Regions from separate parts of the Pseudomonas sp. NY11955 genome, predicted to be linked through region 2. Evidence: predicted binding sites of a transcription regulator. Region 2 holds the regulator's gene; each other region holds the start of a gene.

Region 1 (10,177 bases), 310 kb from region 2:
AGCACGTAGAAGCCTTCGGCGGCTTGCTGCGACTTGACCCAGTCGGTCATGGTGGCGGTTGGCGCAATCTTCACCGTGGCCGGGCGTACGGGCAGCGAGCCCATGACTTCACGCAGGGTCGACAACAGGTCTTCGGCACGCTTGGCGCTGGCTGAGTTGACCAGGATAACGCCCAGGCGTGGGGCGATGGCGGCGAAGATCATCGAGCGGCGGATGAACGCGCGCGGCAGGAAGGCCTGGATGATTTCGTCCTTGATCTGGTCGCGTTCCTTTTTATAGACCTTGCGCATTTGCTCGGTCTCGATCTCTTCGACCTTTTCCTTGACCGCGTCGTTGACCACGCTGCTCGGCAGGATGCGTTCTTCCTTGCGTGCGGCAATCAGCAGGTACTCGCCGCTGACATGCACCAGGGGAGCGTCTTCGCCTTTGCCGAACGGCGCGACGAAACCATAGGTGGTCAGCTCCTGGCTGGCGCAAGGGCGGGCCGGCTTGCTGGCCAGGGCGGCTTCCAGCGCTTCAGGCTCGAACGGAACTTCCTGGGTCAGGCGGTAGGTCAGCAGGTTCTTGAACCACATGAGGGGCAATCTCTCCTTAATGCATAAGGCGGGCATTATTCTCCGTGCGCAGATCTGAGGCCAGCCCTGTCACAGGGCCAGCAGTGATCAATGCGCAAAAGAAATGCCCGGCAACGCTAGGTCTTTGAAAGGGCTAAGTTTTTTTTTGAGAAAAGTTAAAAAAGTGCTTGCCAGGGTGCAGGGCCGTCCGTAGAATGCGCGCCACACCGAGACGAAGGGTGATTAGCTCAGCCGGGAGAGCATCTGCCTTACAAGCAGAGGGTCGGCGGTTCGATCCCGTCATCACCCACCACTCGATGTATAGCGCAGCGGTAGTTCAGTCGGTTAGAATACCGGCCTGTCACGCCGGGGGTCGCGGGTTCGAGTCCCGTCCGCTGCGCCATATTCCACTTCCAGGGCCCACTGAACACCCGGAAGTAACAGAGAAAGCGACCTTAGGGTCGCTTTTTTTGTGCCTGCATTTTGCTGTTTGATCTAATTTTGAAAAAACTTCGATAAGTGCTTGCCAGAGCGCAAAGTCGCCCGTAGAATGCGCGCCACACCGAGAGACATGGGTGATTAGCTCAGCCGGGAGAGCATCTGCCTTACAAGCAGAGGGTCGGCGGTTCGATCCCGTCATCACCCACCACTCGATGTATAGCGCAGCGGTAGTTCAGTCGGTTAGAATACCGGCCTGTCACGCCGGGGGTCGCGGGTTCGAGTCCCGTCCGCTGCGCCATATTCCACTTCCAGGGCCCACTGAACACCCGGAAGTAACAAAGAAAGCGACCTTAGGGTCGCTTTTTTTGTGCCTGCTGTTTCAGTGTCGGCGCTCTTCTTCGCGCAACGTCAGCACTTCAAAGCCCTCTTCGGTCACCGCTACGGTATGTTCCCACTGTGCCGACAGGCTGTGGTCGCGGGTAATCACCGTCCAGCCATCCTTCAGTTCGCGCGTGCCACGCCCACCCTGGTTGATCATCGGCTCGATGGTAAACACCATGCCCGGCTTGAGCTTCATGCCCATGCCGCGCTGGCCGATGTGCAGCACCTCGGGCCCTTCATGCATCTGCTGGCCAATGCCGTGCCCGCAGTACTCGCGCACCACGCTATACCCTGCAGCCTCGGCATGGGCCTGCACGGCATGGCCGATATCGCCCAGCGTTGCCCCAGGGCGCACCTGCTCGATGCCTTTCCACAGTGCGTCGTAGGTGGTGTCGACCAGCCGCCGAGCTTCATCGCTGATGGTTCCGATGCCGTACATCTTCGACGAATCGGCAATGTAGCCACCCTGTTCCAGGGTGATGTCGACGTTGATGATCGAGCCTTCCTTGAGCACTTCATCGACCTTGGGTATGCCGTGGCACACCACGTGGTCCACCGAGGTATTGAGCGAGTAGGGGAAGCCGTACTGGCCTTTGCTCGCTGGCCGCGCTTTCAGCGTATCTACGATGAACGCCTCGGCGCGGTCGTTGATCTGCATGGTGGTGACACCAGGGCGGATAAAGCTGTCGAGGTCGGCGAACACCTGGGCCAGCAGCTGGCCGGCGCGGCGCATCAGGTCGAGTTGGGCGGGGGTCTTGAGGATCACCTGAGACATAGGGGGAGGGCAGTTGCTCATGCTGGAATGTGCCCCAGCATAGCGCCTGTAGCGGCGGGGTTGCCACCGTATGGTGCGTCGCCTCTAAGGCATGCGCGGAATCTGTAGGAGCAGCCTTGTGCTGCGAAGAGGTCGGTATGGCTGGAGACCCTCTTTGGCTGTAATGGCCTCTTCGCAGCACAAGGCTGCTCCTACAGGCAAGGCGCCGACCGGAAGGGTTGCGCTGTACCTGTGGGCGCTGGCTTGCCGGCGATAGGACCAGTGCAGCTGGCCCATTAATTGCTGATTCACCTGCATCCCGGGCTATCAACGTCGACAGCCCACAAAACCTCACGACAAAGGCGCCGTGTTGCCCCGCTTGCTCCAGCAAGCCAGGGCAGCCGGCGCCTTTTGCGTTTCCCACAGGAGCCCGCCCATGGCCAACAGCGAAGTACGCAGCGTCTGCCCCTACTGTGGCGTGGGCTGCGGCATCGTCATGAGCGTTGCCGATGGCAAGGTCGGCAAGATCAGCGGCGACAAGCAGCACCCCAGCAACTTCGGTCGCCTGTGCACCAAAGGCCTCACCGCACACCTGCCGTTGAGCGCAGCCGGGCGCATGGCCGATGCCTATGTGCGCCAGCAACGCAGCCAGCCGCCGGTGCGTACCAGCATGGACCAGGCCATCACCGACACCGCCATGCGCCTGCGCGGCATCATCGACCAGCACGGCCCGGACGCCGTCGCGCTGTACGTGTCCGGGCAGATGTCGCTGGAAGCCCAGTACCTTGCCAACAAGCTGGCCAAGGGCTTTATCCGTACCCGCCACATCGAGTCCAACTCGCGCTTGTGCATGGCCAGTGCCGGCAGTGGCTACAAGCTGTCGCTTGGTGCCGACGGCCCACCTGGCAGCTACCAGGACTTCGAGCATGCCGATGTATTCCTGGTCATCGGCGCCAACATGGCTGACTGCCACCCCATCCTGTTCCTGCGCCTGCTGGACCGGGTCAAGGCCGGGGCCAGGCTGATCGTGGTCGACCCACGGCGCAGCGCCACCGCCGACAAAGCTGACCTGTTCCTGCAGGTACGCCCCGGCAGCGACATGGCCTTGCTCAACGGCCTGTTGCATTTGCTGCAGCGCAACGGCCACACCAACCCCGACTTCATCGCCCGCCACACCGAAGGCTGGGACGAACTGCCGCCCTTGCTCGACGACTACACCCCCGAGCGCGTAGCCGCCATCACCGGGCTGGCCGTGGCCGATATCATCAAGGCCGCCGACTGGATTGGCAGCGCCAGCAACTGGATGAGCTGCTGGACCATGGGCCTGAACCAGAGCGTCCATGGCACCTGGCACAGCAACGCCATCTGCAACCTGCACCTTGCCACAGGCGCCATCTGCCGCCCCGGTAGCGGCCCGTTCTCGCTGACCGGCCAGCCCAATGCCATGGGCGGACGCGAGATGGGCTACATGGGGCCCGGCCTGCCAGGCCAGCGCTCAGCGTTGGTGGCAACCGACCGCGCCTTTGTCGAGCAGCAGTGGCAACTGGCGCCGGGCAGCCTGCGCACTGAAGGCGGTGAGGGCACTGTGGCGCTGTTCGAGCAGATGAAGACCGGTGAAGTGAAAGCCTGCTGGGTCATTTGCAGCAACCCGGTGGCCAGTGTCGCCAACCGCCAGCAAGTGATCGACGGCCTGCGCCAGGCCGAACTGGTGATTACCCAGGACGCCTTCCTCGACACCGAAACCAACCGCTACGCCGACATCCTGCTGCCGGCCGCGCTATGGGCCGAAGGCGAGGGGGTGATGATCAACAGCGAGCGCAACTTGACGCTGATGGCGCGCGCCGTCGAACCGCCGGGGCAAAGCCTGCCCGACTGGCAGATCATTGCCCGCGTGGCCTGTGCCATGGGCTACGCCGACGCCTTCGAATACCCCGATGCCGAAGCGGTATACGAGGAAATCCGCCGCTTTCATAACCCCGCAACCGGCTACGATTTGCGCGGCATCGGTTACCCAGCGCTGCGCCAGCAACCGCATCAATGGCCCAGCGCCCCAGGCCGCAGCAACGATCGCAGCCCCTTGCGTTACCTCAACGACGGCAGCAGCCAGGCGCTACTGCTGGATGCCCAGGGAGGGCGGCCGGCACTGGTCTTCCCGACCGCCAGCGGCAAGGCACGCTTCTTTGCCCGGCCCTGGCTGCCGGCACCGGAGTTGCCGGATGACGACTACCCCATGGTGCTCAATACCGGCCGTGTGCAGCATCAATGGCACACCCTGACCAAGACCGGCAAGGTACCGGCGCTGAACAAGCTGGAGCCCGGTCCCTTTGTCGAGATCCATCCCGAAGATGCTGCCCGGCTGGGCGTGGCTGAAAAGGACCAAGTGGCCATTCGCTCGCGACGTGGTCAAGCCGTGCTGCCGGCGCGCATCAGTGACCGTGTCATGCCGGGCAACTGCTTTGCACCGTTTCACTGGAACGACCTGATTGGCGAACAGTTGGCAATCAATGCCGTGACCTGCGATGCGGTTGACCCGCTGTCGCTGCAGCCTGCCTTCAAACACTGCGCCGTGGCCCTGGAGCGGGTCGCCGGCGAGCGCATCGACGCCCTCGATCTGAACACTGCCACGCCGGAGCCTATCCGTATGCCGACTGCCACCCTGTCCCGACTGCTTGGCCTGGACACCCTGCCGGCCCCGGTGCTGGCCGAGGAAGAGCGCCACTACCTGCAAGGTTTCTTGCTGGGCTTGGGCCAAGCTCCCACCGAGGGCGTGCCCTGTCTGCCGGCCAGTGCGCCGCTGGCTGTCAACCGCCGGCTATTCGTCGATGGCTTGCTGGCCGGGCTGTTCGCCCAGCCTGCGCCCACGCCCATTGCGGCCCTGGCAGCGCCACGGCACCAGGTGCTGTGGGCCTCGCAGACGGGTAACGGCGAGCTGCTGGCCGAACGCTGTGCCGAGCGTTTGCGCGGTGCCGGTTTGAACGTGCAACTCAGCTGCCTGGAGGCAGTCAGCCCAAGCCAGTTGCAGGGCGCTGCCAGTGTGGTGTTGATTGCCAGCACCTTTGGCGATGGCGATGCACCCGATAGCGCGTCGGCGTTCTGGCAGGCGTTGCAGGGCGAGGAGGGCGCCCAGTGCGCCGAGCTGCCCTATGCCGTGTTGGCCCTGGGCGATTCCAGTTACGACCAGTTCTGCGGTTTTGGCCGCAAGCTCGACCAGCGTCTGGCCGAGCTAGGTGCGCGGCGCCTGCTGCAACGGGTGGACTGCGAGCCGGATTTTGATGAAGCCTTCGCTGGCTGGCTCGACGCGTTGCTTGCCACGCTGGGCAGTAACCCGGCACCACTACCGGCCAGTGAGCCTGCACCTGTGGCGGCCTACAGCAAGCAGCATCCCTGGGCTGCCACCTTGCTGGAAAACCGCCTGCTCAATGGCCCTGGTGCCAGCAAGGAAACCCGCCAGCTGGTCTTCGACCTGAGCGGTAGCGGCTTCACCTACGCCGCCGGTGATGCCCTGGGCGTGTGGTCGCGCAACTGCCCGGCCCTGGTGGAAGAGCTGCTGACGCTGATGCAGCTCGATGGCCAGGCCATGGTCGAGCTGAAAGGCCAGCCCGCCATGCCGCTGGCCGAAGCCCTGCAAGCGCATTTGGAAATTGCCAAGGTCACTGGGCCGCAACTGCAGGCATTTGCTGGCAATGCGCCCGAACTGCGGCGCCTGCTGCAACCCGAGTGCAAGGCCGAGCTGCAGGACTGGTTGTGGGGGCGGCAGTTGGTCGATGTACTGCACGCCTTCCCCCAGCAGTTGCCATTGGGCAGCTGGCTGGAGCTGCTCAAGCCGTTGCAACCGCGGCTCTACTCGATCAGCTCCAGTCCGCTGGCGCACCCGCAGCAGGTGCACCTGACTGTTTCCACGGTGCGTTATGGCGAACGTAAAGGTGTGTGTTCAAGCTTTCTAGCCGACCGTGCGCAGGCGCTCAAAGTGGCTATTTTTCCGCAGGCGTCGAAGCACTTTCGCCTGCCCGAGGACGACAACGTGCCGGTAATCATGGTTGGCCCTGGTACGGGTATTGCGCCGTTTCGCGCCTTCCTCGAAGAACGAGAGGCGCGGGGGGCGAAAGGCGGCAACTGGCTGTTCTTTGGCGAGCAGTACGCGGCAACCGACTTCTATTACCGGGAACAACTGCAGGCCTGGCAGGCAGCGGGGCACCTGCGGCTGGACACGGCATTCTCGCGCGACCAGGTAGAGAAGATTTATGTGCAGCAGCGCATGCTCGAACAGGGGGCGCAGTTGTGGCAGTGGCTGGAGGCGGGTGCTTACTTCTATGTGTGCGGTGATGCCCAGCGCATGGCCAAGGATGTGGATGCAGCGTTACGTGAAGTCATTGCCGTGCATGGGAAGGTGGATGCGGATGCCTATGTCGACGCACTGAACAAGGCCAAGCGGTATCGGCGCGATGTCTACTGAGTGCACCGGGATGGGCTGCTGTGCACCCCGCTTGTGCGTTTTGATCGCCTGTGCCGGCCTCTTCGCAGCACAAGGCTGCTCCTACAGGTGAGCGCGATACCTGTAGGAGCAGCCTTGTGCTGCGAAGAGGCCGGCAAAGGTAAAGCAATTGGCACAGTCCCTGCTTTATCTCCAATACAACAAGCCCCGCTGATCAACGGCGATCAACCCGGGCCCCTACCGTGATGAATACAGGCAAAGGCGCCTGGAGCTTCGGCTCCAGGCGCTTTTTTTTTGATCGAGGATCGGCTTATGAAGGCAGCAGTGAGCAGCGGGCAACGAGAGCGACTGGTCATCGTCGGCAACGGCATGGTCGGCCACCATTGCGTCGAACAACTGGTCAGCCATGGCGCCCAGCAGCGCTTCGAGGTACGGGTGTTCGGCGAAGAACGCCAACGCGCCTACGACCGCGTGCACCTGTCCGAATATTTCGGTGGCAGTTGTGCCGAAACCCTGGCCCTGTGCGAACAGGATTTCTACAACGCCAACGGCGTGCACCTGCACCTGGGTGAGGCTGTGCTGGAGATCGACCGCGAACGGTGCGAGGTGGTCACCGCCGAGGGCCGATACGGCTACGACCAACTGGTGCTGGCCACTGGGTCCTACCCCTTCGTACCTCCGATCGAAGGCTCCAGCGGCAATGCGCGGCTGGTGTACCGTACCCTGGACGACCTTGATGGCATTCGCGCTGCCGCAGCCGGTGCCCGTCGCGGCGTGGTAGTTGGCGGTGGCCTGCTCGGTCTGGAAGCGGCCAACGCCCTCAAGTCGCTGGGGCTGGAAGCCCACGTGGTGGAATTCGCCCCACGCTTGATGCCGGTACAGCTGGACGGCGAGGGCGGCGTCGCGCTCAAGGCGCAGATCGAAGCGCTGGGTGTGGGTGTGCACCTGTCACGTGCCACTCAGTCGATCAGCGACGGTGAAAGCTACCGCTATCGCATGAACTTCGACGGCGGCGAGCACCTGGAAGCCGACCTGATCGTGTTCTCCGCCGGTATCCGCCCACAGGATGCCTTGGGCAGAGCCTGCGGCCTGGAGATCGCAGCACGCGGCGGCGTGGTGATCGACAACCACTGCCGCAGCAGCGACTCGCGCATCTTTGCCATCGGCGAGTGCGCTGCATGGAACGGCAGCGTGTTCGGCCTGGTCGCCCCTGGCTATAGCATGGCGCGCAACCTGGCGGCGTTGCTGATGGGGGAGGCGGCGGTAGAGTTCACTGGCGCCGACATGTCGACCAAGCTCAAGTTGCTGGGTGTGGATGTCGGCTCGATCGGCGATGCCCATGGCGCCACCCCTGGCTCGCGCAGCTACCGCTTCATCGACGAGGCCAACAGCGCCTACCGGCGGTTGGTGGTGGATGCCAGCGGCAAGCATGTGCTCGGCGCGGTGCTGGTGGGCGACAACAGCTATTACGACACCCTGTTGCAGTATGCCCAGAACGGCATTGCCCTGCCGGCCGACCCGGCGGCGCTGATAGTGCCGCAAGGCGGTGGCGCACCCGCCTTGGGTGCTGACGCATTGCCCGACAGCGCGACCATCTGCTCCTGCCACAACGTCAGCAAGGGCGCGGTATGCGCGGCCATCGACAGCGGTTGCAGCGACCTTGCGGCGGTCAAGGGCTGCACCAAGGCGGCCAGCGGTTGCGGCGGTTGCGCGGCCTTGCTCAAGCAGGTGTTCGAGCATGAGCTGAGCGCCCGCGGCGTGGCGGTGGACAAGAGCCTGTGCGAGCACTTCGCCTACACCCGGCAGGAGCTTTACGGGCTGGTGCGGGTTGAGGGTATCCGCACCTTCGGCGAATTGCTCGAACGCCACGGCAAAGGCCACGTTGGTTGCGATATCTGCAAGCCGGCGGTGGGCAACATTCTGGCCTCGTGCTGGAACCAGCCGATCATGGACCCGGCGCTGGTGCCGCTGCAGGACACCAACGACACCTTCATGGCCAACATGCAAAAAAATGGCACCTACTCGGTGGTGCCGCGCATTCCGGGTGGTGAAATTACCCCCGACAAGCTCATCGTCATCGGCCAGGTGGCCAAGAAGTACGATTTGTACACCAAGATCACCGGCGGCCAGCGCATCGACCTGTTCGGTGCCCAGCTGCATGAGCTTCCGCTGATTTGGGGCGAGCTGATCGAAGCCGGCTTCGAAACCGGCCACGCCTATGGCAAGTCGACCCGCACGGTGAAGTCGTGCGTGGGCAGTACTTGGTGCCGTTACGGCGTGCAGGACAGCGTCGGCATGGCATTGCGTCTGGAAGACCGCTACAAGGGCCTGCGCAGCCCTCACAAGCTCAAGTTCGCCGTATCTGGCTGCACCCGCGAATGCGCCGAGGCGCAGAGCAAGGACATTGGCGTGATCGCCACCGACAAGGGCTGGAACCTGTACGTGTGCGGCAACGGCGGCATGCGCCCACGGCATGCCGAACTGTTTGCCACCGACCTTGATGATGAAACCCTGGTCCGCCTGATCGACCGCGTGCTGATGTTCTACATCCGCACCGCCGACAAGCTGCAGCGCACCTCGGTATGGCGCGAGAACCTGGAAGGTGGGCTGGATTACCTGAAGCAGGTGATCATCGAAGACAGCCTGGGGCTGGCCTGCGAGCTGGAAGCGCAGATGCAGCATGTGGTCGACCAGTACGAATGCGAATGGGCCAACGCCCTCAACGACCCGGAGAAGCTCAAGCGCTTCCGCACCTTCGTCAACGACCGGCGTGCCGACCCGGACGTGCACTTCGTGCGCGAACGCGAACAACGTCGGCCTGCTGCGCCGCTGCACCTGATCCCCACTGCCGAGGAGGCTGTCTAATGAAAGCTGCTGTGAAAACCCAAGAGAACTGGCAGGCGGTGTGCCAGGCGCAAGACCTGGTGGCCGACTCGGGGGTGGTGGTGTGGCTCGACGGGGTTCAGGTGGCGCTGTTCTACCTGCCAGGGCAGGCGCAGCCGCTGTACGCAGTGGGCAACCGCGACCCGCGCTCGGGCGCCAACATCATCGGCCGTGGGCTGGTGGGCAGTGTGCAGGGCGAGCTGGTGGTCGCGGCGCCGTTGTACAAGCAGCATTTCAGTCTGCAGAGCGGTGAATGCCTGGAGGATGCCGGGCAGCGACTGCGGGTGTGGCCGGTGCGCTTGAACGGTGAGGTGGTGGAATTGGCCGTCGCCTGAAGAATTATGGGGGGCCGGAAGCCGTACGCCGTCGTATTTGCATCGTTTGGGAGATCGAGCGCCGCCCGCGCGGCGCATCGCGAGCGAAGCTCGCTCCTACATTTGTTTCGGGCCAGTATCGCCCGTGACAGGCGCGCGCGACCGCCTTGTTTGCTCGACGCGATATCCAGTCATGCGCCAAGGCGTTCGCGCGCAAATCTCGCAGGCGTAATTGGCCCGAAACAGATGTAGGAGCGAGCTTCGCTCGCGATGCGCCGCGCGGGCGGCGCTCGATCTGCGCCCCAGCACAAATCCCAAGACAGTTACAACGCGGCCAATGCGTTAAGCTTGCCGCATGAACCTCGACACCCGCATCAAGTACCGCCACCTGCTGTGCTTCCTGGAGATTGCCCGGCAG
Region 2 (10,177 bases):
TACCCTCAATACCCACCAGGGCTGCCGTGTGTATGGCAACAGTCATGGTTTCATTGGCGGTTATGCTTCGACCCGGCACAGCTTGAGCTGCGTGATGATCGCCGAAGGCGACGGGCAGATGCAGCGCGACTACTGGTATGACGTGAACCGTCAAGGCAACCTGCTGGCCGACCCGCGCAGCATCGGTGTACGCGCAGCCCAGCGTGCCGCCAGCCGGCTGGGCGCGCGCCCGGTGCCCACCTGCGAGGTGCCTGTGCTGTTTTCTGCCGAGCTGGCCGGTGGCCTGTTCGGCAGCTTCCTCTCCGCAATTTCCGGCGGCAACCTGTACCGCAAGTCGTCGTTCCTCGAAGGTACCATCGGCCAGCGCCTGTTCCCTTCCTGGCTGACCCTCGACGAGCGTCCGCACATTCCGCGCGCGTTGGGCAGTGCTGCGTTCGACGGAGATGGGCTGGCCACCTACGCCAAGCCGTTCGTCGACAAAGGCGAGCTGGTGTCGTACCTGCTGGGGACCTATTCCGGGCGCAAGCTGGGCTTGCCAAGCACGGCCAACTCCGGTGGCGTGCACAACCTGTTCGTCACTCACGGCGTCGAAGACCAGGCCGCATTGATCCGCCGTATGGGCCGCGGGTTGCTGGTGACCGAGTTGATGGGTCACGGGCTGAACATGGTGACGGGGGATTATTCCCGTGGTGCGGCTGGCTTCTGGGTCGAGAATGGCGAGATCCAGCATGCCGTTCAAGAAGTGACCATCGCCGGCAATATGAAAGATATGTTCCAGCAGATTGTGGCGATCGGTAACGATCTTGAAACTCGCAGCAATATCCACACAGGGTCGGTGCTGATCGAGCGGATGACGGTCGCGGGTAGCTGATTGCCGCCAGAAATGCCCAGTGGCACCGAAGACCCGGCCATCGCGCCGGGTTTTTCTTTCACCATTGTCTACTTGAAGTGATTCTAGTTATCACTTAATAATGAATATCATTATCCAGTCACCCGGCGATGATGTTCATGAAACCCGTCCTCCGCGAACTGCCCTACCTGGAAAACTGGCGCTGGCTCAGTCGGCGCATCCGCTGCGCGCTCGAGCCCGACGAGCCGCGCCTGATCGAACATTACCTGGCCGAAGGCCGCTACCTGGTGTGCTGCACCGAAACCTCGCCGTGGACGGTGGCGCTGACCTCCTTCCGCCTACTGCTGGATACCGCCTGCGACCGCATGCTGCCGTGGCACTGGCGCTGCCAGTGCCTGGACCAGGCCTGGCGTCCGCTGCTGGACCTGCGCAACCTCGACCGCCAGGCGCAGAACCAGCGTTGGCAACCCTACGCCCTGCAGTTGGCCAATTGCCGTCTGCTGCCGTCGATTTCCCCCGATGAACTGATGCAAGGATTTGATGATGAGTGATACCCGTATCGAGCGTGACAGCATGGGTGAACTGCAGGTGCCGGCCCAGGCCCTGTACGGTGCCCAGACCCAGCGCGCGGTCGACAACTTCCCGGTCAGTGGCCAGCGCATGCCAGCCCAGTTCATTCGTGCCTTGCTGCTGGCCAAGGCCGCTGCGGCCAAGGCCAACATCGAACTGGAGCAGCTTTCCGCCGCGCAGGGCCAAGCCATCGTCAAGGCTGTCGAGCAGCTGCTGGCCGAAGACTTCATCCAGCACTTTCCGGTCGACGTGTTCCAGACGGGCTCCGGCACCAGCTCGAACATGAACGCCAACGAGGTGATCGCTACCTTGGCCAGCCGTGTACTGGGTGAGGCAGTCAATGCCAACGATCACGTCAACTGTGGCCAGAGCAGCAATGACATCATCCCGACCACCATTCATGTCAGTGCCGCGCTGGCCCTGCACGAGCAGTTGTTGCCAGCCCTGGCGCACCTGGTACAGGTGATCGAGGCCAAGTCGGCTCAGGTGCACCCGTATGTGAAGACTGGCCGCACCCACCTGATGGACGCCATGCCGGTGCGCATGAGCCAGGTGCTGGATGGCTGGGCGGCGCAGATCAATGGCGCCAAGGCGCACCTCGAAGCCACCCTGCCGAGCCTGCAGGCGCTGGCCCAGGGCGGTACCGCCGTGGGTACCGGCATCAATGCCCACCCACAGTTCGCTGCCGGCTTTGCCCGCCAGCTCAGTGGCCTGACCCAAGTCGAGTTCACTCCCGGGCAAAACCTGTTTGCCCTGATCGGGTCGCAGGATACCGCTGTGGCCCTGTCTGGCCAGCTCAAGACCACTGCGGTTGCGTTGATGAAAATCGCCAACGACCTGCGCTGGATGAACTCCGGCCCGCTGGCCGGCCTGGGTGAAATCGAGCTGCAAGGCCTGCAGCCTGGCTCTTCGATCATGCCTGGCAAGGTCAACCCAGTGATCCCGGAGGCCACTGCCATGGTCGCCGCCCAGGTGATCGGCAACGACGCCACCATCGCCGTCGCTGGCCAGTCCGGTAACTTCGAGCTGAACGTGATGCTGCCGGTGATCGCCCGCAACCTGCTGGAGAGCATCGAGCTGATGGCCAACGTCAGCCGCCTGCTGGCCGACAAGGCCATCGCCACCTTCAAGGTCAACGAGGGCAAGCTCAAGGAGGCCCTGGCGCGCAACCCGATCCTGGTTACTGCGCTGAACCCGATCATCGGTTACCTCAAGGCCGCCGAAATCGCCAAGACCGCCTACAAGCAGGGCCGCCCGATCATCGATGTGGCGCTGGAGCACACCGACTTGTCGCGTGACCAGCTGGAGGCGTTGCTGGACCCGGAAAAACTCACCGCCGGCGGTATCTGACACTGCGCCACCGCCCAGGAGGCAACCATGCAGCACTGGAAACGCACCACGGAAACCGCCAACCGCCTGTTCGAACAAGGCGAGCTGGTCGATGCCCGGGAACATTACCTGCAAGCCCTGGCGCTGGCCCAGGTGCTGTTCGAGCGCTGGCATGACGTCGACGAAGCGGTGGCCGCTTTCGTTATCGCCCACCACAACCTGGCCGACCTGCACCTGCGCCTGAACCAGCCGCAGGAAAGCGCCGACTACCTGTGCGCCGTTCACCAGCGGTTGTTGCAGGCCAGCCAGGAGGCGCGCTTGCCGCAGGCGCTGCGTGATGCAGCCCTGCGCCACAGCGGGCGCACCTACACCGAATTGCTGAGTTTCATTGCCGAGTACGGCCAGTACCCACGCACCGAGCGCCTGCTCAACCGCCACAGCGCCGGGGCCAGCGAACTCGCTGCCCAGCCGGTCGTGGCGCCCAGAACCCATGCCTACGGAATTCACTGACATGCCCCATACCTTGCCTGCATTGCCATACGCCTATGACGCGCTGGAGCCGCACATCGACGCCCAGACCATGGAAATTCACCATACCAAGCATCACCAGACCTACGTGAATGGTCTGAACGCCGCAATCGAAGGCACCGAGTGGGCCGAATGGCCGGTGGAAAAGCTGGTCGGCGTGGTCAAACAACTGCCGGAAAACCTGCGTGGCGCAGTGACCAACCATGGTGGCGGGCATGCCAACCACAGCCTGTTCTGGACTGTCATGTCGCCACAGGGCGGTGGCGAGCCAGTAGGCCAGTTGGCGCAGGCTGTCACTGCGCAACTGGGCGGTTTCGAGGCTTTCAAGGAGGCTTTCACCAAGGCCGCGTTGACCCGCTTCGGCAGCGGCTGGGCCTGGCTCAGCGTGACGCCACAGAAAACCCTGGTGGTTGAGAGCAGTGGCAACCAGGACAGCCCGCTGATGCACGGCAATACGCCGATCCTGGGCCTGGACGTGTGGGAGCACGCCTACTACCTCAAGTACCAGAACCGTCGTCCGGAATACATCGGTGCCTTCTACAACGTCATTGACTGGGCGCAAGTGGAACGCCGTTACCTCGAAGCCCTGAAGTGAGTCGGACCGGTATGCGCTCTGAGGTAATGTCTGTCAGCAGTGTGCGCCTGTTCCGCCTGGCGCTTGGGACTTTGTTGTTGCTGGCCGGCACCGCGCTGCTGGTGGCGCGTGGCCTCGCCTGGCTGGACCTGGAGCCGCGCATGCTGCGCGCCCTGGAGGGCGGTGCTTTGTGTGCACTGGGCACGGCACTGGGCGCAGTACCGGTACTGGTCATTCGCAACATGCCCGTGGCGCTGGCTGATACGCTGTTGGGCTTCGGTGCCGGCGTGATGCTGGCGGCCACTGCATTCTCCCTGATCATTCCAGGCCTGGATGCAGCCCAGGCTATCGGCTTCAGCCCTTGGGGGGCAGGGGGCCTTATCAGTTTCGGCCTCATGTTCGGGGCGTTGTGCCTGTTCCTGGTCGATCTCAAGGTGTCCGGTGCTTCGCCGGAGGCCTTGGTTGGCACGGAGAACCAGCCGGTCATTGCTGCGCGCATCTGGCTGTTCGTGATCGCGATCATTGCCCACAACATCCCTGAAGGCATGGCCATTGGCGTGTCGGCCGGGGGCGGCATGGCCGACGCCGACAGCTTGGCCATGGGCATTGCCTTGCAGGACGTGCCTGAGGGGTTGGTGATTGCGCTGGTGCTGGCAGGGGCGGGTATGCCGCGTTTCAAAGCCTTTCTGATCGGCGCAGCCTCAGGGCTGGTCGAGCCGGTGGCGGCGGTGATCTGCGCCTGGCTGGTGAATGTTGCCGAACTGCTGCTGCCGCTGGGCCTGGCCTGTGCGGCGGGGGCGATGCTGCTGGTGGTCACCCAGGAAATCATCCCCGAATCGCGGAGCAACGGTCATCATCGCCTGGCCAGCCTGGGATTGTGTATCGGCTTCTGTCTGATGATGGTGATGGATACCGCGCTTTCGTGATTGGGCGGCAGTGTTCGTCTGGAGATTTTCAGCGCCTGTGAGATCGAGCGCCGCCCGCGCGGCGCATCGCGAGCTAACGCTCGCTCCTACGTTTGTTTCGGGCCAATTTGTCCTGTGGGATTTACGCGCGCCACCTTGACGCATGGCGCGATATTGCGTCGTAAAGACACGGCGGGTCGCGCACATCTGTCCCAGGCATGACTGGCCCGAAACAAACGTAGGAGCGAGCGTTAGCTCGCGATGCGCCGCGCGGGCGGCGCTCGATACAACAGGCGCTGAAAGTGTTCTGTCGGGCCCTGCAGCTTACTCGCCTTCGTCGAAGAAGTTGTTGATCAGCTCGACCAGTGCATCCATGGCGTCGTTGTCCTGCTCGCCTTCGGTATGCAGATGCACCTGGGTGCCTTTGCCGGCAGCCAACATCATCACCGCCATGATGCTCTTGCCATCCACCAGCTTGTCCGGCGCACGACCAACCCGCACCTGGCAGGGGAAGCGGCCGGCCACGCCGACGAACTTGGCTGCCGCCCGGGCATGCAGGCCCAACTTGTTGATGATGGTGATTTCGCGGGCGGGCATCGTGGGGCGGATCCTTGGGCTAGAGGTCGCGGTGGCGGACCTGGACGTTTTTCAGGGTTTGTTGCAACTGTTGGCCAAGGCGTTCGGTGATGTAGACCGAACGGTGGTGGCCGCCAGTGCAGCCGATGGCAATGGTGACGTAGGCACGGTTGCTGGCGGCGAAGCGTGGCAACCATTTGAGCAGATAGGTGGAAATGTCGTTGTACATGTCTTCGACATCCGGCTGTGCGGCCAGGTAGTCGATCACGGGCTGGTCGAGGCCCGAGTGTTCACGCAGCTCTGGCTTCCAGTAGGGGTTGGGCAGGCAGCGCACGTCGAACACCAGGTCGGCGTCGACCGGCATGCCGCGCTTGAAACCGAACGACTCGACCAGGAACGCCGTGCCAGGCTCGGGTTGGTTGAGCAGGCGCAGCTTGATCGAGTCACGCAGCTGGTACAGGTTCAGGCTGGTGGTGTCGATCTTCAGGTCGGCCAGGTCGGCGATTGGCCCCAGCAAGTCGCTTTCCACCCGGATGGCTTCGGCGAGCGAACGATTGGCGTTGGTCAGCGGGTGGCGTCGGCGGGTTTCCGAGAAGCGCTTGAGCAGCATGTCTTCGTCGGCGTCCAGGAACAAGACATCGCACTGGATGTTCCGCGAGCGGGCTTCTTCGAGCAGTTCAGGGAAGCGCGTCAGGTGGCTGGGCAGGTTGCGTGCGTCGATCGACACGGCAACCTTGGGCTGCAGCAGTTCGGTGTTGATCAGTGCGTCTTCCGCCAGCTGCGGCAGCAGCCCGGCGGGCAGGTTGTCAATGCAGTAGAAACCGTTGTCTTCCAGGACATCGAGGGCGGTGCTCTTGCCGGAGCCGGACCGGCCGCTGACAATGATCAGGCGCATGTTCAGTGCTCGTTCTGTACGTCCAGGACAACCTGGAACAGGGCCTCACTGCTGGTGGCCGCACGCAGCCGATCACGGACCTCCTTGCGATCGAGCATGCTGGCGATTTGACGCAGCAGTTCCAGATGCGCATCGGTGGCGGCTTCAGGCACCAGCAGGACGAACAGCAGGTCCACCGGCGCGCCATCGATGGCGTCGTAATCGATAGGGGCTTCCAGGTGCAGCAGGGCGCTGACTGGAGCAGAACATCCTTCAAGCCGGCAGTGCGGGATGGCGATGCCATTGCCGAAGCCGGTGGAACCGAGTTTTTCCCGAGCGACCAGCTTTTCGAAGACGTCTTGCATCTCCAGTTCTGGCACTTGTTCGGCGATGACGGTGGCGACCTTTTCCAGGGCGCGCTTCTTACTGCCGCCCGGCACGTTCACGAGGGAACGGCCGGGGGTCAGGATGGTTTCAAGTCGGATCATGGATGAGGGGGATCAGCGGGCAGCTGCACCTTGCAGCAGGCTTTGCTGTTTTTCCTTGTGTTTTTTCAGTTGGCGGTCGAGCTTGTCGGCCAAGGCGTCGATCGCTGCATACATGTCTTCGTGTTCGGCGTTGGCTACCACTTCGCCGCCAGGAATCTGCAGGGTCGCCTCGACCTTCTGCTGCAGCTTCTCGACTTTCATGATGACCTGCACGTTGGTGATCTTGTCGAAGTGACTTTCCACGCGAGCGAGCTTTTCAAGCACATAATCGCGAAGTGGCTGGGTGACTTCTACATGCTGTCCACTGATATTGACTTGCATACAGCTTCTCCTTTGTTGCCCGTGCATAAAGAGGCAGATCTTGCACCTGCCCCACAAACGCTGTGGCACATCTCAGGGGCTACATCAGTCGCTTGCGCTCGCTCGACGGTGCGATGCCGAGGGACTCGCGGTACTTGGCGACGGTGCGACGGGCTACCTGGATGCCTTGTGCCTCCAGTAAACCAGCGATCTTGCTGTCACTCAATGGCTTTTTCTGATTTTCCGCCGCAACCAGTTTCTTGATGATCGCGCGGATCGCCGTGGACGAGCATTCTCCGCCTTCGGAGGTGCTGACGTGGCTGGAGAAAAAGTATTTCAGTTCGTAGATGCCACGCGGTGTGTGCATGTATTTCTGCGTGGTAACCCGGGAAATGGTCGACTCGTGCATGCCCACCGCTTCGGCGATGTCATGCAGCACCAACGGCTTCATCGCTTCGTCGCCGTGGTCGAGGAAGCCGCGCTGGTGCTCGACGATCTGCGTGGCAACCTTCATCAGGGTTTCGTTGCGGCTTTGCAGGCTCTTGATGAACCAGCGCGCTTCCTGCAGTTGGTTGCGCATGAAGGTGTTGTCGGCGCTGGTGTCGGCGCGGCGCACGAAGCCCGCGTACTGTGGGTTGACGCGCAGGCGTGGGATGGCTTCCTGGTTCAGCTCTACCAGCCAACGCTCGCTGTCCTTGCGCACGATCACGTCAGGCACCACGTACTCGGGTTCGCTGGACTCGATCTGCGAACCGGGGCGCGGGTTGAGGCTTTGCACCAGCTCGATGACCTGGCGCAGCTCGTCTTCCTTGATTTTCATGCGCCGCATCAGCTGGCTGTAGTCGCGGCTGCCGAGCAGGTCGATGAAATCGGTGACCAAGCGCTTGGCTTCGGTCATCCACGGGGTATTGGCGGGTAACTGGCGCAGTTGCAGCAGCAGGCATTCGCCCAGGTTGCGAGCGCCTACGCCTGCGGGCTCGAACTGCTGGATACGGTGCAGTACCGCTTCGACTTCGTCCAGCTCGATATCCAGCTCCGGGTCGAAGCCCGCGCAGATTTCTTCGAGGGTGTCTTCCAGGTAGCCCTGGCCGTTGATGCTGTCGATCAGGGTGACGGCGATCAGGCGGTCGGTATCGGACATCGGCGCCAGGTTCAGCTGCCACAACAGGTGGCTTTGCAGGCTCTCGCCGGCCGATGTGCGGGTGGTGAAGTCCCACTCGTCGTCATCGTTGCTCGGCAGGCTGCTGGCGCTGGTCTGGTAGATGTCTTCCCAGGCGGTATCGACCGGGAGCTCGTTGGGGATGCGCTCGCTCCACTCGCCATCTTCCAGGTTGTCGGCACTGACCGTGCTTTCCTGGAAGCTGTTGTCCTGTACTTCGGCGGCCGGCTTGTTCTCGGCGTTGTCCGCCATCGGGTCGCTGTTGTCGAAGTCGTCGCCGTCTTCCTGACGTTCGAGCATCGGGTTCGATTCCAGCGCTTCCTGGATTTCCTGTTGGAGGTCCAGGGTGGAAAGCTGGAGCAGACGGATGGCCTGTTGCAACTGCGGTGTCATCGTCAGTTGCTGGCCCATTTTTAGGACGAGCGATGGTTTCATGGCAGGGGCTTAATACCTTGTTCGCCGGCGCGCATGCGCCATCCACTACACGAGGGCGCCGAGGCGCCAGATCAAGCAAGTTTTATGCCTTAAATTGTAGCGTTTGCCTAGAGTACCGTAACAACTTTACCCGCAGTTTCAGGGCTATTTGCCAGTACTCTAGACGCGTCTAGGGTCAGAGGCGGAACTCGTGGCCCAGGTACACCTCTTTGACCAGGTCGTTGGCCAGGATGGTTTCGGCGTCGCCTTCGGCGATCAACCGGCCATCGTTGACGATATAGGCGGTTTCGCAGATATCCAGGGTCTCACGCACGTTGTGGTCGGTGATCAGTACACCGATACCTTTGGCCTTGAGGTGGTGGATGATCTGCTTGATGTCGCCGACCGAAATCGGGTCGACACCCGCGAACGGTTCGTCCAGCAGGATGAACTTGGGTGCGGTCGCCAGGGCGCGGGCAATCTCGACGCGGCGGCGTTCACCGCCGGACAGGCTCATGCCGAGGTTGTCGCGGATGTGGCTGATGTGGAATTCCTGCAGCAGGCTTTCCAGCTCCTTGCGGCGGCCTTCGCGGTCGAGGTCCTTGCGGGTCTCGAGGATGGCCATGATGTTGTCGGCTACCGACAGCTTGCGGAAGATCGAGGCTTCCTGCGGCAGGTAGCCGATACCGGCGCGAGCACGGCCGTGCATGGGCTGGTGGCTGACATCGAGGTTGTCGATCAGTACCCGGCCCTGTTCGGCCTGGACCAGCCCGACAATCATGTAGAAGCAGGTGGTCTTGCCGGCGCCGTTGGGGCCGAGCAGGCCGACGATCTGGCCGCTGTCGATCGACAGGCTGACATCACGTACCACCTGCCGGCCCTTGTAGCTCTTGGCCAGGTGCTGGGCTTTGAGGGTTGCCATTTACTCGGCCTTCTTCTTGGGCTGGATCACCATGTCGATACGCTGACGCGGTGTAGTCACGTTGCCACCGCGACCGGCGGTCGCCACCTGGGTCTGGGTGTTGTAGACGATCTTCTCGCCTTCGGTGGTGTTGCCTTCGTTCTCGACCTTGGCCCGATCGGTGAGGATCACCAGGTCTTTCTGCGACTGGTACTGGATGGTCACGCCCCAGCCTTTCATCTTGTCCGGCTTGGCCGCGCTCTGCTGCTGCTCGAAGTAGGCCAGGTTGCCCACCGAGGTCACCACGTCGATATCGCCGGAAGCGGAGCGGGTGATGGTCACGGTGTTGCCTTTGATCATCATCGAACCCTGGGTGATGATCACGTCGCCGGTGTAGGTGGCCACGCCTTGCTTGTCATCCAGGTGGGCGTTGTCGGCCTGGATGCGGATAGGCTGGTCACGGTCATTCGGCAGGGCGAGGGCGCTCGCGCTTCCCAGTGCTGCGCTCAGGCTGAGCAAAAGGGGGAGGGTTTTAACGAGCCTCATACTGTCCTCTTACGTTAGAGAGCAAGTCCATCTTGCCTTCTTTCAAATACGCTTTCATTCCTTTGCCCGTAGTCGTGCCACCGGCGCCGTCGATTCTAACGGCTTGCTCGGTCTGCGCATATTGCTTCTGCGGGAACACGGTCATGCGTGAGCTGGTGATGAT
Region 3 (10,177 bases), on a different contig from region 2:
AGTGAAGTCCTGGTAGACGACGCGACCCGCGCCCAGGTTCATATGACCGACTTCGGAGTTGCCCATCTGCCCGTCCGGCAGGCCGACATCCATGCCCGAGCCGGAAATGAGCCCATGCGGCAGGGTAGCGCGCAGGCGATCATAGACCGGTGTATTGGCGGCGAAGATGGCGTTGTGTTCGGGGATTTCGCTGTGGCCGAAGCCATCCAGGATGATCAGGACCAGGGGTTTGGGCGTACTCGTCATCAATCAAACTCACGGTTGTTCAAAGATGATAAAGACACGCATTTTAGGGCAAATCCGCCACCTGCGGCGAATATTCGTCCTGTTCCCCCGACCAGCGCACCCGTGGTGGCAACATGAAGGTGGTTTTGTGGCCGGCCCGTCGGGCTTTGGTGGCACCCAGGGGCTGTGTATACTGGCCGGCATTTTCAATCGCCTGGAACACCGCTGATGGTTGCTCACCTGATTCAATTCGCGACAGATCACTACATCCTGGTTGCGATCTTCCTCATTTTGCTGGTCCTGCTGCTCATCAATGAAATCCGTCGCGGCGGCCAGAGCCTGAGCAATGGCCAGCTGACAGCCCTGGTCAACGCCGAGAAGGCCTTGGTGATCGACATTCGCCCGTCCAAGGAGTATTCGGCCGGTCACATCGTCGGTGCGATCAACATTCCGCAGGACAAGCTGGCCGCCCGCATGAGCGAGCTGGAAAAACACAAAGAGAAGACCCTGATCGTCGTCGACGCAATGGGCCAGCAGTCCGGCACCCATTGCCGCGAGCTGCTCAAGGCTGGTTACACCGCCGCCAAACTGAGCGGTGGCGTTTCCAGCTGGAAAGCCGATAACCTGCCCCTGGTGAAGTGATATGAAGCCCGTCATCGTCTATTCCAGCGACTACTGCCCCTACTGCATGCGCGCCAAGTACCTGCTCGAGAGCAAGGGCGTGGCCTTCGAGGAAATCAAGGTGGACGGCAAGCCGCAGGTTCGCGCCGAGATGAGCCAGAAGGCCGGCCGTACATCGGTGCCGCAGATCTGGATCGGCAGCACCCATGTCGGTGGATGCGATGACCTCTATGCCCTGGAGCGCGCCGGCAAGCTCGACGCGCTGCTGGCGGCCTGATTTGCACTGCATTCAAAAACATTAGGATAAGGATCTGCCATGACTGACCAACAGACCAACGGCGCTGCTGCAGAAGACAACAGCCCTCAGTTTTCCCTGCAGCGCATCTATGTGCGCGACCTGTCGTTCGAGGCCCCGAAGAGCCCGCAGATCTTCCGTCAGACCTGGGAGCCGAGCGTTGCCCTGGACCTGAACACCAAGCAGAAATCCCTGGAAGGCGACTTCCACGAGGTGGTGCTGACCCTGTCGGTAACCGTGAAGAACGGTGACGAAGTGGCCTTCATCGCTGAAGTGCAGCAGGCTGGTATCTTCCTGATCGCCAACCTCGATGCGCCGTCGATGAGCCACACCCTGGGCGCGTTCTGCCCGAACATCCTGTTCCCGTACGCCCGTGAGACCCTGGACAGCCTGGTGACTCGTGGTTCGTTCCCGGCGCTGATGCTGTCGCCGGTCAACTTCGACGCCCTGTACGCGCAAGAAATGCAGCGCATGCAGGAAGCGGGTGAAGTGCCGACCGTGCAGTAACAACTGCCGGTTTCAAGAAAGCGCCTCTCGGGGCGCTTTTTTGTTGCCTGTTCCGGCCTCTTCGCGGGCGTGCCCGCGAAGAGGACGGGACAGGCTACAGATCAGCTGCCGGCAAACCCGTTCTGCCGCCACGCCTCGTACACCGTCACCGCCACGGTATTGGACAAGTTCAGGCTGCGGCACCCCGGCCGCATCGGCAGGCGCAGGCGTTGTTCGGCCGGTAGGCTGTCCAGCACCTCGGCCGGCAACCCGCGGCTCTCTGGCCCGAACAGGAAGGCATCGCCCGGCTGGTAGGCCACTTCGTGGAAGGGGTGCGAGCCCTTGGTGGTAAAGGCGAACAGCCGTGGGTTGCCCAGGCTTTCCAGGCATCCGGCCAGGCTCTCATGGCGCTTGAGCGTGGCATACTCGTGGTAATCCAGCCCCGCGCGGCGCAGGCGCTTGTCATCCAGCTCGAAACTGATGGGTTCGATCAGGTGCAGGTGGCAGCCGCTGTTGGCGCACAGGCGAATGATGTTGCCGGTATTCGGCGGAATTTCTGGTTGAAAAAGGATGACGTGAAACATGCACGGCTCCAAGCGTGAAGATGACGGGCATTCTACCCCTGAACCGGACGTGCGTTCGAAGGCCTTCCCACGGGTGATGCTGTCCTTGGCGATCGTCGGCATGATGGTGGGGCTGATGATCGGTCGCCTGACTACACCCGACGAGCGCGAACTGCAGCAGGTGCAAGTGCTGCAGGATGGCCTGGCGCTATGGTTCAACGAAGAGCCCAAGCTGCACGGCGAGAACGTCGAGGGCACGCTGGCGTTGCTGTTTCAGGCCCAAGGCAAGGCCCAGCAGGGGCAGTTGAGCCTGCAGGGCAAACCGGTGAGCTGGCGGGTGCAGAACAGCAAGAAAGGTTTGTTGCTGACGGTGGTGGCCGCGCGCCCGCTGCAAGGCGAATGGGCCGGTGCAGAGGACGCTGGGCGCTGGCGGGTGCAAGTGACACTGCACGAATAAAAAGGGGATTTCCCGGCCTGCCTGTACCAGGGTCCCCAAAAGGGGTACTGCGTATAAAGGGGGGATGGCCCGGCCTGCCTGTACCGAGGTCCCCAAAACGGGCGGTGCTGCGAATAAAAGAGGGGTTCACCCGGCCTGCCTGTACCAGGGCCCCCGAAACTGTGGATGTATTGGCTATTGCAGGGGGCGTGCCAGTTTTGCAAAGCCCGTGGATATTGGGCTTTGAGGGGGAATTGGTCGGCTTTTGAGGGGATTTGTGCCTTTGAGCGGTGCATGGGGCACAGGATCGGTGCATCGGGGCTGAAATGGCTGGGGCCGCCTTGCGGCCCTTTCGCGGCACAAGGCCGCTCCTACAAGGGGGTCGCGTTCTCCTGTAGGAGCGGCCTTGTGCCGCGAAAGGGCTGCAAAGCAGCCCCAGGGTATTATGGGTCTATCGATGAATCAGTGCTCGTCACCGTCCTCGTCGTCCCCACCCGCCACATTCATCCCCAGCTCCTTGATCTTGCGCGTCAGGGTGTTGCGGCCCCAACCCAGCAACAGGGCGGCATCGCGGCGTCGCCCGGCGGTGTGCTTGAGCGCCGTCTCGATCATGATCCGCTCAAAGCTCGGCACTGCGCTGTCCAGCAGGTTGCTCTGCCCGCGTGCCAGTGCCTGGTCGGCCCACTGGCGCAGGGCCTGCTCCCAGTTGGTCACCGGCGCCGCGTCTTGTGGCAGGTTCAGCAGCTCGGGCGGCAGGTCGCCGATCAGCACTTCGCGGCTGGAGGCCATCACGGTGATCCAGCGGCAGGTGTTCTCCATCTGCCGCACGTTGCCTGGCCAGGGCAGGTTGCGGATGAACTCTTCGGTCTCCGGCTTGAGGACTTTCGGCTCGACTGCCAGCTCTTGAGCGGCCCGGGCAAGGAAGTGGCGGGCGAGGGCAGGGATGTCTTCGCGGCGGTCGGCCAGGCGCGGGATATGGATGCGGATCACGTTCAGGCGGTGGAACAAGTCCTCACGGAACTTGCCAGCCTGCACCAGTGATTCCAGGTTCTGGTGGGTGGCGGCGATGATGCGCACGTCGACCTTGACTGGCACATGGCCGCCCACGCGGTAGAACTCGCCATCGGCCAGTACCCGCAGCAGGCGGGTCTGGGTGTCGGCAGGCATGTCACCGATTTCGTCGAGGAACAGCGTACCGCCATCGGCCTGCTCGAAGCGGCCGCGGCGCAGGTTGGCAGCGCCGGTGAAGGCCCCCTTTTCATGGCCGAACAGCTCCGACTCCATCAAGTCCTTGGGGATGGCGGCCATGTTCAGGGCAATGAACGGCGACGCCGCGCGCGGGCTGTGCCGGTGCAGGGCATGGGCCACCAACTCTTTGCCGGTACCGGACTCGCCGTTGATCAGCACGGTGATGTTGGAGTGGCTGAGGCGGCCGATGGCGCGGAACACCTCCTGCATCGCCGGGGCTTCACCGATGATTTCCGGGGTGCGCGCCAGGTTTTGCGGCACATCCAGGCCTTGCTGCTCCTGGGCGTGCTGGTTGGCGCGCTTGACCAGCGAGACCGCTTCGTCGACGTCGAATGGCTTGGGCAGGTATTCGAAGGCACCGCCCTGGTACGAGGCCACGGCGCTGTCCAGGTCGGAGTGTGCGGTCATGATGATGACCGGCAGGCGCGGGTGCTGCTCGCGGATCTGGGCCAGCAGGTCGAGGCCGCTGGCGCCAGGCATGCGAATGTCGGAAATGATCACGTCCGGTTGCTGACGTGCCAGGCGCCCCATCACACCGTCTGCGCTGTCGAAGCTCTGGGTGGTCATGCCTTCTTGTTGCAGGGCTTTTTCCAGGACCCAGCGGATGGAGCGATCATCGTCGACGATCCATACGGTTTCACTTCGGCTCATGAGGCGGTGGCTCCTTGTTCCAGGGGCAGATAGATCGAGAAGGCGGTGTGGCCTGCGTGGCTTTCACACTCGATCAAGCCCTGGTGCTGGCTGATGATGTTCTGGGTAATGGCCAGGCCCAGCCCGGTACCGTCCGGGCGGCCACTGACCATGGGATAGAAGAGGGTGTCCTGCAGTTCCGGCGGGATGCCCGGGCCGTTGTCGATGATCTCTACCCGCGCCACCAGGCGATGGCGCACGTGGCCGATGGTGAACTGGCGCAGGGCGCGGCTGCGCAAGGTGATGCGGCCCAGGCGCAGTTCATTCTGCGAGCTGATCGCCTGCATGGCGTTGCGCACGATATTGAGTACGGCCTGGATCATCTGCTCACGGTCGATCAGCACGTCCGGCAGGCTTGGGTCGTAATCGCGCACCAAAGTGATGCAGCCCTGGCTTTCAGCTTCGACCAGGCTACAGACCCGTTCCAGCACTTCGTGAATGTTGGTCATGGCCAGCGAGGGCAGCTTGTTCGAGCCAAGCATGCGGTCGACCAGGTTACGCAGGCGGTCGGCTTCTTCGATGATCACGTTGGTGTAGTCGCGCAGGCCTTCCTCGGGCAGTTCGCGGGCCAGCAACTGGGCCGCGCCGCGGATGCCGCCAAGCGGGTTCTTGATTTCGTGGGCCAGGCCGCGCACCAGCATCTTGGTGGTTTCCTGCTTGCTCAGCTGGGCCTCTTCCTTGGTGATGCGCAGCAGCCGGTCACGCGGGTGCACTTCGAGCAACAGCAGGGTCTGGCCCTGGTGCAGGATCGGCGTTACCGCGTAATCGACGGTGATGGTCTGCCCGGTCAGCGAAGTGAGCTGTGCTTCACGCTTGGTGAACGGGTGTGCCTGCTCGACCGCCTGGCGCAGCGAACTGAGCGCCTCGGTCGATTCGGTGAACAGCTCGCTGATGAACTGCCCATGGCTGCGCTGGCCACTGACGGCCAGCAGCATTTCCGCGGCCGGGTTCATGTACTCCAGGCGCAGCTCGGCGTTGAGCAGCAACGTGGCGGTAGTCAGGTTGTCCAGAAGCAGACGGTGCTGTGCATCGCTGATGGTCATAAGGCGTCGTTGACCTCTTTTGGCGCTTGCCCGGCACTGCTTTGGCCGGGGCCGGACGCGGGGTGGATCCGCTGATGCGAGACTCTCGACAAGAAAATGCAAGAAACAAACCAAAGCTCCGAAAAGAAGCGGAATTTGCCGATAAAGGCCTGGATCTGCGCAAATTCGGATCAGAAAGACCTGATGAAACGTTTAATGTGAACCAGATTGGGGAGCAAATGAGGGCACGCTGCCAATTTGTGCACCAAGATAGAGCATAGCGTGACAGGTGGGGTTGCAGTGCTTCTGCAAGGCGTGCAGAAACGAAAACGGCCTCCCGAGGGAGGCCGTCATGATCATGCCGTCGGCGCTAGGCGCCGATCAGATCAGCAGCTGTAGTACAGCTCGTATTCCAGCGGGTGTACGAAGGTGCGCACTTTGATTTCTTCTTCGCTCTTCAGCTCGATGAAGGCATCGATGAAGTCGTCGGAGAACACGCCGCCCTTGGTCAGGAACGCGCGGCCTTTATCCAGCTCTTCCAGAGCTTCTTTCAGGCTGCCGCACACTTGCGGGATGTTCTTGGCTTCTTCTGGTGGCAGGTCGTACAGGTTCTTGTCGGCCGCGTCGCCTGGGTGGATCTTGTTCTGGATGCCGTCCAGGCCAGCCATCAGCAGGGCCGCGAAGGCCAGGTACGGGTTGGCCGATGGGTCCGGGAAGCGGGCTTCGATACGGCGGGCTTTCGGGCTGCCGACGTAAGGAATACGGATCGAGGCGGAACGGTTGCGAGCCGAGTAGGCCAGCATTACCGGAGCTTCGAAGCCTGGGACCAGACGCTTGTAGGAGTTGGTCGACGGGTTGGTGAAGCCGTTCAGGGCCTTACCGTGCTTGATGATACCGCCGATGAAGTACAGGGCGGTGTCGGACAGGCCGGCATAGCCTTCACCCGAGAAGGTGTTCTTGCCGTCTTTCCAGATCGACATGTGCACGTGCATGCCCGAGCCGTTGTCGCCGTACAGTGGCTTCGGCATGAAGGTGGCGGTACGGCCGTAGGCGTCGGCAACGTTGTGCACGACGTATTTCAGCGCCTGTACTTCGTCAGCCTTCTTCACCAGGGTGTTGAACTTGACGCCGATTTCGTTCTGGCCGGCGGTCGCCACTTCGTGGTGGTGAACTTCGACGGTCTGGCCCATTTCTTCCAGTGCGTTGCACATGGCAGTACGGATTTCGTGGTCGTGGTCGAACGGCGGAACCGGGAAGTAGCCGCCTTTCACGCCTGGACGGTGGCCCTTGTTGCCGCCTTCCACGTCAGCGTCGGTCATCCACGAGCCTTGCTCGGAGAAGATCTTGAACATCGAGCCGGAAATGTCCGACTTGAACTTCACTTCGTCGAAGATGAAGAACTCAGGCTCTGGGCCGGCGAATACGGTGTCACCGATGCCGGTGCTCTTCAGGTACTCTTCGGCGCGCTTGGCGATGGCGCGTGGGTCGCGATCGTAGCCCTGCATGCTCGACGGGTCGACGATGTCGCAGGTGATGATCAGGGTTGGCTCTTCGGTGAACGGGTCCAGTACGGCAGTGTCGTCGACCGGCATCAGGATCATGTCGGAGGCTTCGATGCCTTTCCAGCCAGCGATGGAGGAACCGTCGAACATCTTGCCGACTTCGAAGAAGTCTTCGTCCAGCGCATCACGCGACGGCATGGTCACGTGGTGCTGAATGCCTTTGGTGTCCGTGAAACGCAGATCAATCCACTTGACGTCATGATCTTTGATGAGTTGAACCGACTTCGACATGTTGTCCTCCGGATGGTCTAGAGCGCGGTGGGCCGCTGCCCTGGAAAAAGGGTGTTGCCGGGCGCGGATAGTCGGCCAAGCTTACCTGCCTCACAAGGGAGCAAATTGCATGCCAGTGCCCGAAAATGGCGAGGGTGGGATAAAAGGGGGCGTTTGCGGGCATTTGGGGGAGGGCTGGCGGCCAAAATTGCACCTTTAGGATGCGAGTTTAAGTTGTTATGCACCAAATTGGTGCTTTGGTTGATTTGTGTGGCGCCTGGGCGATCGAGCGCCGCCCGCGCGGCGCATCGCGAGCAAGCTCGCTCCTACATCTGTTGCGGGCCAATTATTCCTGAGGCGCAGGCGCGCGGCCCTTTAGTGTCCGCCTCGATAATATGTGGAACAAACAAGGCGGTCGCGTGCGTTGGCGCAGGCGTTACTGGCCCGAAACAAATGTAGGAGCGAGCTTGCTCGCGATGCGCCGCGCGGGCGGCGCTCGATCTCACAGGCACCGCAAAACCCGCCTCCTGCATTTATCTGAAAGCTTCTGATCAAAAGTTGGTCAAATCCTGAGCAATTTCCGCTATAATTCGCGCCCCTCATTTTCGGCAGGCCCTGCGCGCGCTGTTAACCAATGAAACTTATCGTCAAAGTCTTCCCAGAAATCACCATCAAGAGCCGGCCAGTGCGCAAGCGCTTCATCCGTCAGCTCGCCAAGAACATCCGCAACGTGCTCAAGGACCTCGACCCTGAGCTCGCGGTCGATGGTGTCTGGGACAACCTCGAAGTGGTCACCCGCGTCGAAGACGAAAAAGTCCAGCGCGAGATGATCGAGCGCCTCACCTGCACACCGGGTATCACCCATTTCCTGCAGGTAGAGGAATACCCACTGGGTGACTTCGACGACATCGTCGCCAAGTGCAAGCACCACTTCGGCCACCTGCTGGCCGGCAAGCATTTCGCCGTGCGCTGCAAGCGCGGCGGCCATCATGACTTCACCTCGATGGACGTCGACCGTTACGTCGGCAGCCAACTGCGCCAGCAGTGCGGCGCCGCCGGCATCGAACTGAAGAAGCCCGAAGTGCTGGTGCGCATCGAAATCCGCGACCAGCGCCTGTACGTGATCCACAACCAGCACCAGGGCATCGGCGGCTACCCGCTGGGCGCCCTGGAGCAGACCCTGGTGCTGATGTCCGGTGGTTTCGACTCCACCGTGGCGGCCTACCAGATGATGCGCCGCGGCCTGATGACCCACTTCTGCTTCTTCAACCTCGGCGGCCGCGCCCACGAGCTGGGTGTGATGGAAGTGGCCCACTACCTGTGGAAAAAGTACGGCAGCAGCCAGCGCGTGCTGTTCATCAGCGTGCCGTTCGAAGAAGTGGTCGGCGAGATCCTCAACAAGGTCGATAACAGCTACATGGGCGTGACCCTCAAGCGCATGATGCTGCGTGGCGCCGCGCACATGGCCGACCGCCTGGAAATCGACGCGCTGGTGACCGGCGAGGCGATTTCCCAGGTGTCCAGCCAGACCTTGCCGAACCTGTCGATCATCGACTCGGCCACCGACAAGCTGGTGCTGCGCCCGCTGCTGGCCAGCCACAAGCAGGACATCATCGACCAGGCCAACGAAATCGGCACCGCCGACTTCGCCAAGCACATGCCAGAATATTGCGGCGTGATCTCGGTAAACCCGACCACCCACGCCAAGCGCCACCGCATGGAGCATGAAGAGAAGCAGTTCGACATGGCCGTGCTGGAGAGCGCCCTGGAACGCGCCAAGCTGATCTCCATCGACCATGTGATCGACGAGCTGGGCAAGGATGTGGAAATCGAGGAAGTGGTCGAGGCGCTGCCGGGCCAGATCATCATCGACATCCGTCACCCCGATGCCCAGGAAGACGAACCTCTGGTGCTGGACGGTATCGAAGTCCAGGCCATGCCGTTCTACGCCATCAACAGCAAGTTCAAGCACCTGGACCCGACGCGCCAGTACTTGCTGTATTGCGACAAGGGTGTGATGAGCCGTTTGCACGCACACCACCTGCTCAGTGAGGGACATGCCAATGTGCGTGTTTATCGTCCGACATAAGACGCCGGGGCTGTATGGCGGCAGTATCCGCCATCGCCCTCCCGACCGCCGGGCCCGCTGAGCCTTAAACAGTACATATTGGCCGCCTACACTGGGCGGCAACCGAATCCTCTGATCGAGATACACTTGTGATCGAAAATCTGCGTAACATCGCCATCATCGCCCACGTTGACCATGGTAAAACCACTCTGGTCGACAAACTCCTGCGTCAGTCCGGCACTCTGGAGCGTAACGAGCTCAACGACGAGCGCGTCATGGACTCCAACGACCAGGAAAAAGAGCGCGGTATTACCATTCTGGCGAAAAACACCGCCATCAACTGGAACGGCTACCACATCAACATCGTCGACACCCCCGGCCACGCCGACTTCGGTGGCGAGGTTGAGCGTGTAATGTCGATGGTCGACTCCGTGCTGCTGCTGGTCGACGCCCAGGACGGCCCTATGCCGCAAACCCGCTTCGTGACCAAGAAGGCTTTCGAAGCCGGTCTGAAGCCAATCGTCGTGATCAACAAGGTTGACCGCCCGGGCGCGCGTCCTGACTGGGTTCTGGACCAGATCTTCGACCTGTTCGACAACCTCGGCGCCACCGACGAGCAGCTGGACTTCAAAGTGGTCTACGCCTCGGCCCTGAACGGCATTGCCGGTCTGGACCACACCGAGATGGGCGAAGACATGACCGCGCTGTACCAGTCGATCGTCGACAACGTACCAGCACCGTCCGTTGACCG

The links. Region 2 encodes sigma-54, which starts transcription at its own class of promoters, with help from an activator protein. Its sites were predicted from a motif close to ANTGGCATNNANNTTGCTNT; they were not measured.
Region 1: the regulator sigma-54 is predicted to act here: its motif matches at 6,731-6,750, upstream of nirB (nitrite reductase large subunit NirB).
Region 3: the regulator sigma-54 is predicted to act here: its motif matches at 7,477-7,496, upstream of glnA (type I glutamate--ammonia ligase).

Annotation. Positions count from the first base shown of each region.
Region 1 is NZ_JBLUPS010000002.1:397,809-407,985, forward strand. It holds gene rdgC (recombination-associated protein RdgC) at 1-575, opposite strand, end outside; tRNA gene ACNFBR_RS04920 (tRNA-Val) at 792-867, shown strand; tRNA gene ACNFBR_RS04925 (tRNA-Asp) at 881-957, shown strand; tRNA gene ACNFBR_RS04930 (tRNA-Val) at 1,128-1,203, shown strand; tRNA gene ACNFBR_RS04935 (tRNA-Asp) at 1,217-1,293, shown strand; gene map (type I methionyl aminopeptidase) at 1,375-2,172, opposite strand; gene ACNFBR_RS04945 (molybdopterin-dependent oxidoreductase) at 2,567-6,583, shown strand; gene nirB (nitrite reductase large subunit NirB) at 6,875-9,427, shown strand; gene nirD (nitrite reductase small subunit NirD) at 9,427-9,780, shown strand; gene pcaQ (pca operon transcription factor PcaQ) at 10,115-10,177, shown strand, end outside.
Region 2 is NZ_JBLUPS010000002.1:85,784-95,960, forward strand. It holds gene pmbA (metalloprotease PmbA) at 1-871, shown strand, start outside; gene ACNFBR_RS03440 (FagA protein) at 1,000-1,401, shown strand; gene ACNFBR_RS03445 (class II fumarate hydratase) at 1,394-2,770, shown strand; gene ACNFBR_RS03450 (hypothetical protein) at 2,798-3,259, shown strand; gene ACNFBR_RS03455 (superoxide dismutase) at 3,261-3,872, shown strand; gene ACNFBR_RS03460 (ZIP family metal transporter) at 3,884-4,777, shown strand; gene ACNFBR_RS03465 (HPr family phosphocarrier protein) at 5,081-5,353, opposite strand; gene rapZ (RNase adapter RapZ) at 5,373-6,227, opposite strand; gene ptsN (PTS IIA-like nitrogen regulatory protein PtsN) at 6,230-6,694, opposite strand; gene hpf (ribosome hibernation-promoting factor, HPF/YfiA family) at 6,707-7,015, opposite strand; gene ACNFBR_RS03485 (RNA polymerase factor sigma-54) at 7,095-8,588, opposite strand; gene lptB (LPS export ABC transporter ATP-binding protein) at 8,764-9,489, opposite strand; gene lptA (lipopolysaccharide transport periplasmic protein LptA) at 9,490-10,014, opposite strand; gene lptC (LPS export ABC transporter periplasmic protein LptC) at 10,001-10,177, opposite strand, start outside.
Region 3 is NZ_JBLUPS010000001.1:438,635-448,811, reverse strand. It holds gene gpmI (2,3-bisphosphoglycerate-independent phosphoglycerate mutase) at 1-246, opposite strand, end outside; gene ACNFBR_RS01995 (rhodanese-like domain-containing protein) at 454-867, shown strand; gene grxC (glutaredoxin 3) at 869-1,123, shown strand; gene secB (protein-export chaperone SecB) at 1,163-1,648, shown strand; gene trmL (tRNA (uridine(34)/cytosine(34)/5-carboxymethylaminomethyluridine(34)-2'-O)-methyltransferase TrmL) at 1,750-2,211, opposite strand; gene ACNFBR_RS01975 (hypothetical protein) at 2,210-2,647, shown strand; gene ntrC (nitrogen regulation protein NR(I)) at 3,089-4,525, opposite strand; gene glnL (nitrogen regulation protein NR(II)) at 4,522-5,607, opposite strand; gene glnA (type I glutamate--ammonia ligase) at 5,973-7,379, opposite strand; gene thiI (tRNA uracil 4-sulfurtransferase ThiI) at 7,993-9,447, shown strand; gene typA (translational GTPase TypA) at 9,576-10,177, shown strand, end outside.